2 regions of the Gordonia sp. VNK21 genome follow, and region 2 is predicted to be linked to the other one. Evidence: riboswitches for the same ligand, from Rfam matches in the RefSeq annotation. Region 2 holds a riboswitch; the other holds the start of a gene.
What was found. Region 2 has a riboswitch for S-adenosylmethionine ahead of ACJMNC_RS14415 (aminotransferase class V-fold PLP-dependent enzyme). Riboswitches for the same ligand answer to the same signal wherever they lie in the genome.
Positions count from the first base shown of each region.

Region 1: linked by a shared signal. The riboswitch ahead of ACJMNC_RS09720 (bifunctional o-acetylhomoserine/o-acetylserine sulfhydrylase) and the one ahead of ACJMNC_RS14415 (aminotransferase class V-fold PLP-dependent enzyme) in region 2 are both predicted to bind S-adenosylmethionine.

Region 1 is NZ_JBJURU010000007.1:178,962-182,792, forward strand. It holds gene ACJMNC_RS09715 (PE-PPE domain-containing protein) at 1-1,567, opposite strand, end outside; SAM riboswitch class IV at 1,827-1,939, shown strand; gene ACJMNC_RS09720 (bifunctional o-acetylhomoserine/o-acetylserine sulfhydrylase) at 2,001-3,302, shown strand; gene ACJMNC_RS09725 (homoserine O-acetyltransferase) at 3,340-3,831, shown strand, end outside.
Region 2 is NZ_JBJURU010000012.1:100,079-103,909, reverse strand. It holds gene ACJMNC_RS14425 (isochorismate synthase MenF) at 1-709, opposite strand, end outside; gene ACJMNC_RS14420 (hypothetical protein) at 706-1,242, opposite strand; SAM riboswitch class IV at 1,857-1,970, shown strand; gene ACJMNC_RS14415 (aminotransferase class V-fold PLP-dependent enzyme) at 1,986-3,221, shown strand; gene ACJMNC_RS14410 (inorganic diphosphatase) at 3,328-3,807, opposite strand.

The DNA.
Region 1 (3,831 bases), on a different contig from region 2:
TGCGGTCGTCGCTGCTGCGGTCGTCCCCGCTGTGGTCGTCCCGGCCGTCACCGGCCCCGACGGCGAGTTCCGCCGCCGGCCTCGGCGCGGCGTCCTCGTCGGGCGATCCGCCGCCGGCCGCGGTGGCCGTCGTGGCCGCCGGGCAGGTCTGCGGGTGGCCCCAGTTGAGCGAGTCGCACTCGTCCAGTCCCAGGATCACCGGGCGGGTGCCGCTCAGGACACCGCGCACGGGGTCGAGCAGCGGTGTGAGCCGCCGCTGGTCGCGCACCAGCGACAGCTGTGCGCGCCGGTACGCCGCGGCGTTGAACGGCGCCTTGAGGAAGCTGAGCGCGCTGCCGCCGAAGACCGCGGCGTCGTTGCGCAGACCGTCCCCGTCCAGGGTCACCAGGTGGGTCAGCAGGTCGGCGACGGCCAGCAGATCCGGAACGTGGGCACCGGCGTAGCCGATGTACGGCAGCGGCGGCAGCACGTTCAGGATCGGGGCCAGGTACTGCTGCAGATCACCGAGGTCGGCGTGCGGGAGGACGCCGTTGACGTTGAGCAGTCGGCGCAGCGATGCGTACAGGTCGATGTCCCGGTCGATCAGGACGACGTCGTCGAGGGTCAGTCCCACCAGCCCGAGGGCGGATCCGGCGAGGGTTGCGCCCAGCTCCCCCATCGCCGATCCGTCGTCGACGAAGCAGGTGGTGGTGTTGCCGACCGTGGTGATGCTGGTGCAGATCGGCTCGGTGCCCGGCTGTCCCAGATTGTCCGCGTCGGAGTGCTGCATCAGCGTGCGCGGATACATCCCGTGCCGGGTGGTCAGGAAGCCCACCAGCGAGTCGAGCGCCCCGAGCGGGTCGTGCAGCGGATCGGCCAGGTCGCAGATGCCGTCGCTCTGCCAGCAATAGGTGGTCACCGGGATGTCGCCGAAGCCACCGGGGCGCGCCCCGGCCAGGGTCAGTCCCGGGACGATTCCGGGCAGCGCCAGTTCGACGCCGCGGCTCGACTCCGGGCCGTCGCGCCGGGGATCGGAGTAGAGGGTGCCCGAGACCCCGGTCTTGCTCACCGCGTACTCCCGGCCGTCCGGCCCGGTCACCGAGCCGTCGGTGTCGGTGGCCAGGCCGTTGAGGACGTCGCCGGCGATGCGGGCGCCCTGCGAATAGCCGATGATCGCCACAGGCCTGCCCGCGCAGGCGGCCTGATACTCCTCGAGTGCCGCGTAGGTGGCGGCGGTGCCCTTGGCGACGTCGTCGTCGTACCCGACGGATCCGAGCGGCCACAGGGTGGTCGCGTAGTCCGCCGGATCCTCCGACACGTTGATCACCCGGTAGCCGTCGTCCCGGTACCGGTCGGACACCCCGCGCAGCGCGATCGCGTCCGGATCGTTGGTGCCGGCCACCACGATCGCCGCACCGGTGCCGCACTCGTCGTCGTCGGCCATCGCGACGCCGCCGGGCAGGACGACGGCCACGGCCACGGCCAGAACCGCCGCCACGGCCGCAGCCGCCCGGGTGGCGAACGGTCGTGTGCCGTCGTGCCGCCGGAGACGGCCCCGTCGAGACTGGTGGTGCTGTGCTGAACTCATCGGATCCCCCGATCCGCAGCGGTCGGGCTGTGACCGCTTGCTGGGCCCATCGTGGTGCGGCTCCGTCGCCCCGCGCAGCGCTCCGGACGCCGATTGGTCCGATCGCGTGACAGAGATCGATCCGTTGTCGAATCCCCGGCGGATCGCGATGCCCGATTCGCCCGGCTCAATAACATGCACGCCCGGGTCCGCGAGACTTTTGTGCACGCCGATTACGGCGTTAACGGGGCCGTCAAGCGGTGCTATATCCTCGACTGCAGGTCATGAGTGTCAGCATCGAGCCCCGGCTTGCTGTCCGGCAACCCTCCAACCGCGGTGGGGTGCTCCGGGTGATGACCTGGTCGCGACAAGCCGTCGCGGCAAGCGCGGGTCCGCAGGTCGGACCCCACCTCCCGGGCGTGAGCCCGGCCGACCAGAAAGCGATTGACGACTGATGTCCGACACCAGCAACTGGAGCTTCGAGACTCTGCAGGTGCACGCCGGCCAGGTGGTTCCCGACACCAACGCCCGGGCGCTGCCGATCTACCAGACCACGTCGTATGTCTTCAACGACACCGACCATGCGGCCAACCTGTTCGCCCTGGCCGAGCCGGGCAACATCTACACCCGCATCATGAACCCGACGCAGGATGCGGTCGAGCAGCGGCTGGCCGCGCTCGGCGGCGGTGTGGCGGCGCTGCTGGTGGCCTCCGGCCAGGCGGCGACCACCTACGCCATCCTGAACATCGTCGAGGCCGGCGGCCACGTCGTCTCCAGCCCGCGCATCTACGGCGGCACCTACAACCTGTTCCAGCACACGCTGCCCAAGTTCGGCATCGAGGTGACCTTCGTCGAGGACCCGGACGACCTGGAGTCGTGGCGTGCGGCGATCAAGCCGAACACCCGCGCACTGTTCGGTGAGACCATCGCCAACCCGCACAATCAGATCCTCGACATCGAGGGCGTGGCCGAGGTGGCGCACAGCAACTCGCTGCCGCTGATCGTCGACAACACGGTCGCCACCCCGTACCTGGTCAAGCCCTTCGAGCACGGCGCCGACATCGTCGTGCATTCGGCCACCAAGTACATCGGCGGGCACGGCACCGCGATCGGCGGCGTGATCATCGACGGCGGCACCTTCGACTGGCGCGTCCAGCGCGACGGTCAGGACCTGTTCCCCGGCTTCACCACCCCGGATCCGAGCTACAACGGCGTCGTCTTCGCCGACCTCGGTGCTCCGGCGTACGCGCTCAAGGCGCGCACTCAGCTGCTGCGCGACACCGGTGCGGCCGTCTCGCCGTTCAACGCCTTCCTGCTGGCCCAGGGCATCGAGACGCTGAGCCTGCGGGTGGAGCGGCATGTGGCCAACGCCCAGCGCGTGGCCGAGTTCCTCGAGGCGCACCCGCAGGTCACCTCGGTCTCGTACGCCGGTCTCCCGTCCTCGCCGTACTACGAGCGCGGCCAGAAGCTGGCGCCGAAGGGGCAGGGCGCCGTGATCGGCTTCGAGATCGAGGGCGGTGTGGAGGCCGGCAAGAAGTTCGTGAACGCGCTGACCCTGCACAGCCATGTGGCCAACATCGGCGACGTCCGCTCGCTGGTCATCCACCCGGCGTCGACCACCCACAGCCAGCTCTCCGCCGAGGAGCAGCTGGCCGCGGGTGTGACCCCGGGTCTGGTGCGCCTGGCCGTGGGCATCGAGAACATCGACGACATCCTGGCCGACCTCGAGCAGGGCTTCGCCGCCGCCAAGGCCTGAGGCGCATCGTGATCAGCCCATCACACGGAGACGGCCGGTGTCGTTGAGCATCGACCCGATCACCACGGTCGACGGCCCCGACTGGACCACCGGTCCGGACGGGGCCGAGACCTCGGTCGCCATCGGCGATCTGACACTGGAGAACGGCGCGGTGCTGCCGGACGCCTCCATCACCTTCCAGCGCTGGGGTACGCCGAACGCCGCGCGCGACAACATCGTGCTCGCCCTGCACGCGCTGACCGGCAACTCGCATGTGGCCGGTCCGGCCAACGAGCGTTTCCTGATGCCGGGCTGGTGGGACGGCCTGGTCGGGCCGGGGTGCGCGGTGGACACCGATGAATGGTGCGTACTGGCGCCGAATGCGATCGGCGGCTGCTACGGATCCACCGGACCGTCGAGTATCGCCCCGGACGGCCGCCCGTGGGGCTCACGTTTCCCGAGGCTGACGGTCCGCGATCTGGTGCGCTCGGAGGCGATCGCGCTCGAGCGTCTCGGCGTCTCCCGCGTGGCCGCGGTGGCCGGCGGATCG
Region 2 (3,831 bases):
CCGGCGCCTCGAGCTCGCGGCACAGCGGGGCCAGCCGGCGCCGCAGATCGTCGACGACGTAGGCGTGCTCGCGCCGGTCCTTCTCCGAGGCGGCGAGCCCGGCTGCGGCCTCGGCGTCGGCGGCCGGGTCGGCGCGGCGGGCCGCAGAGCCGGCGTACGGCTCGCAGGTCACAACCGCACCCCGCTTGCGCAGCAGCAGTTCCGGGCTGGCGCCGATAAGCCAGCGGCCGTCGTGGCCGCGTTCGTCGAGCGGTGCCGCGAAGACCGTGGCTCCGGCGGTGGCGGTCGCCGTGAAATCGCCGATCAGCTCCTCCGGCGACAGCGACTCGGCGAAGCGGGCGGTCAGGCCGCGGGCCAGCACCACCTTCTCCACCTCGCCGACGGCGATCGCGGTCAGGGCCGCGGTCACCCGCCGTCGGTGCTCGGCCGCCGGTGCCGGGGTCAGGGACGCGGCGGTGCGATTGGGGGCGGTCGACGGCCGGGCGCCGGCGCTCCGTTCGATGCGGTGCGGGACGATCAGCGCGGCACTACCGGAGGTGTCGAAACCGAGTGCGCCGGTGACCATCTCGGCGCGGCGTCCGGTCAGTGCGTCGACCGCCCCGCCGACGGAGCCGTACCGCGCCCGTACGCCGCGGCCGAACATGCCGGCGTCGCCGCCGAGCAGGCAGAAGGAGAGATCGCCGGGAGCCCGGCGCGGCGGCTGGGTCACGTCGCCTTGGCCGCGCTCAGCCGGTCCTTCGCCACCAGTTCGCGGGCCAGATCCTGCGCCGTGGTCTGCGGTGCCGCGGAGCCGGTGTCGGCGTCGACGGCTACGGCCACCAGGCACACGTCCCCGTCGAGCCGGGAGACCCCGCTCGCCGCGGTGATCTGCCGGTCACCGAGTTCGCGGGTCTCCCACTTCCATTGGCCCGGCGTAGAGCTCGTGTCGGCCGCCGTACAGGTCTGGGCGGTGACACTGATCACGTGCACGGGCTGAACGCTCTGACCGTCGTCGATCCGGTCGAGGTCGCCGGTGATCTGGGAGTAGGTGCGGCGGTCGTCGCGTGGGACGATGACCGGCCCGCGGACGCCCTCGCTGCTGTCGTCGAAGCCCCGCCAGCCGGCCGGGATCTGCACCCGCGCCTGATAGTCGTGGTCGAGGGCGAAGGTCTGCGTCCGCTCGCCGCCGCCGGAGTCCGACGACCACGGCTGCCACACCAGCAGTCCGGCCACCACACCGGCGACGGCGATCAGCACGACCACGCCGGCGACCGCTGCGCTGCGGGAGCGCTGCGGCGGGAGGGGCGGCGGGTATGGGTTCGGTACGCCGTAGCCGCCGGGCGGGACGGGTCCGGCCGCCGGTGCATACGGGGACGCACCGTAGGGGACAGGCGCCTGCGGAGCAGGGGATCGCTGCACGGGTGTCTGCCGGACACGGGGATCCGGGCCACCGGGGTACGGCGCCGCCGGCGGGTACTGGTTCGCCGGTGGGTACTGGGCTGCCGGTGGGTGCTGGGCTGCCGGCGCGGGCGCACCCTGGGGCGGCCGATGCGGCGCGGGCGCCGGGGCCACCGCCGGCTGCGAGTCGGGCACCGGGGAGAAGCCGGGCGGTCCGGAGCCGGGCTCGGGCGGCGGTCCGGGCCGGGGCACGCCGATCCGTGTCTGGTCGTACGCGCCCGCATTCGGGTGCTCGGCGGGGTCCTGCGGACGTGACACTCGGCGGCCTTTCGGGTGAACGTTCGCAGACCAGGCTAGCCGGGTCCGGCCACCGCGTGCAGCACGCCGTCGTTCATCCGGCGGCGCACCGTTCGCCGGATTAGAACCGGCGTGCGCGTAATTCTTCGCGTGCGCCGTCCCGTCGGGCATCGTGATACGCGGGTCACGAGTACCAGCGTCAAGCCCCGGCTCGCTGGTCGGCAACCCTCCACCGCGGTGGGGTGCTCCGGGTGACGACCCGGCCGCCGGCCGACCGGCCGCGGCAAGCGCGAGTACTCCAGGAGTCTGTCATGACCGTCATCGTCGACCGCCCCCACGCCGCCGCCCGCCCGATCGCCCCGCTGGGCGACGTCGTGGGCGCCGGCCAGAACGTCTTCACCGCCGCCGGCCCGGCCCGCTACGCCAATCTCGACTACGCGGCCAGCGCACCGGCGCTCACCGAGGTGGCCGACGGGCTGAACTCGGCGTTGAGCCAGTACGCCAGCGTGCACCGCGGCGCCGGCGCCCTGTCGCAGGTGACCACGGCCCGGTACGAGTCCGCACGCGAGACCGTCCGCAGGTTCGTGGGCGGCCGCGCCGACGACACCGTCGTCTTCACCCGCAACACCACCGACGCGATCAACCTCGCGGCGCATGCGCTGCCCGGCGACGTGGTGGTCCTCGACATCGAGCACCATGCCAACCTGCTGCCCTGGCAGCGCACCGGCCGGGCCCGGATCGTGCTGGCCGCGGCGACCTTCGAGGAGACCGCGGAGGCACTCGAAGCCGAACTGGCCGTGTCGCCCGCCGCGCTGCTCGCGGTGACCGGGGCGTCCAACGTGACCGGCGAGGTGCTGCCCCTGCGCCGGCTGTCGGCCCTCGCGCACCGGCACGGCGCCCGGATCCTGGTCGACGCCGCGCAGCTGGTCGCGCACCGGCCGATCAACCTGGCCGGCTACGGCATCGACTACCTGGTGTTCTCCGGGCACAAGGTCTACGCCCCGTTCGGTGCGGGTGTGCTGATCGGGCGGCCGGACTGGCTCGATGCGGCGCAGCCGTACCTGGCCGGCGGCGGCGCCACCGCCCGCGTCGATGCCGACGGACAGACCGCCTGGCACACCGGCGCCGCCCGGCACGAGGCCGGCAGCCCCAACGTGCTCGGCGCCGTCTCCATCGCCGCCGCACTGGACGCGGTCAAGGGCACGGGCTTCGAATTGATCGGCTACCACGAGCGGGACCTGCTGACCCGTCTGGACGAGGGCCTGGACCGGCTGCCCGGGGTGCGCCGCCTGCACGTCTTCGACGACCTCGCCGACCGGGTGGGCATCGCCGCGTTCACCGTGGACGGGCACGCCCCGCGCGCCGTCGCCGAATACCTCAACGACCGGCACGGCATCGGCGTGCGGGACGGCAAGTTCTGCGCCCACCCGCTGCTCGCGCGGCTCGGTCACCCGGAGGGAGCGGTGCGGGTGAGCTTCGGGCTCGGGACCGGCTCCGGCGACATCGACCGGCTGATCTCCGCCCTGGCCGAGCTCGTCGGCGCCTGACCACCGGACCTACTGACAACTTCGTCCGCTCAGGGCGCCGCCGAGGGCAATATGCCCTCGGCGGGCCGCTGAGCGGACGAAGTTTGCGGTACGTCGCTGCGGAAGTTCAGCCCTGGTAGCGGTCGACGGCGGCCTGCGCGACCTTGGCGGCCTCGTCCTTGCCGACCCAGCCGCCCGGGGTGACCTCCTTGCCCGGCTCGAGGTCCTTGTAGTGCTCGAAGAAGTGCGCGATGGCCTTCAGCTCGAACTCGCTGACATCGCCGACGTCCTGGATGTGATCCCACCGGGGGTCGCCGGCCGGGACGGCGAGCAGCTTGTCGTCGCCGCCGGCCTCGTCGGTCATGGTGTACATGCCGACGATGCGGGCCTTGACGATCACACCCGGGAACACCGACTCGGTGAGCAGCACCATCGCGTCCAGCGGGTCGCCGTCCTCGCCGAGAGTGTGGTCGATGTAGCCGTAGTCGGCCGGGTAGCCCATCGGGGTGTACAGGTAGCGGTCCAGGTAGACCTTGCCGGTCTCGTGATCGACCTCGTACTTGTTGCGGCCGCCCTTGGGGATCTCGACGGTGACCTCGAACTCCATGTCTGTGTCCTTCTCTGGTGTGGT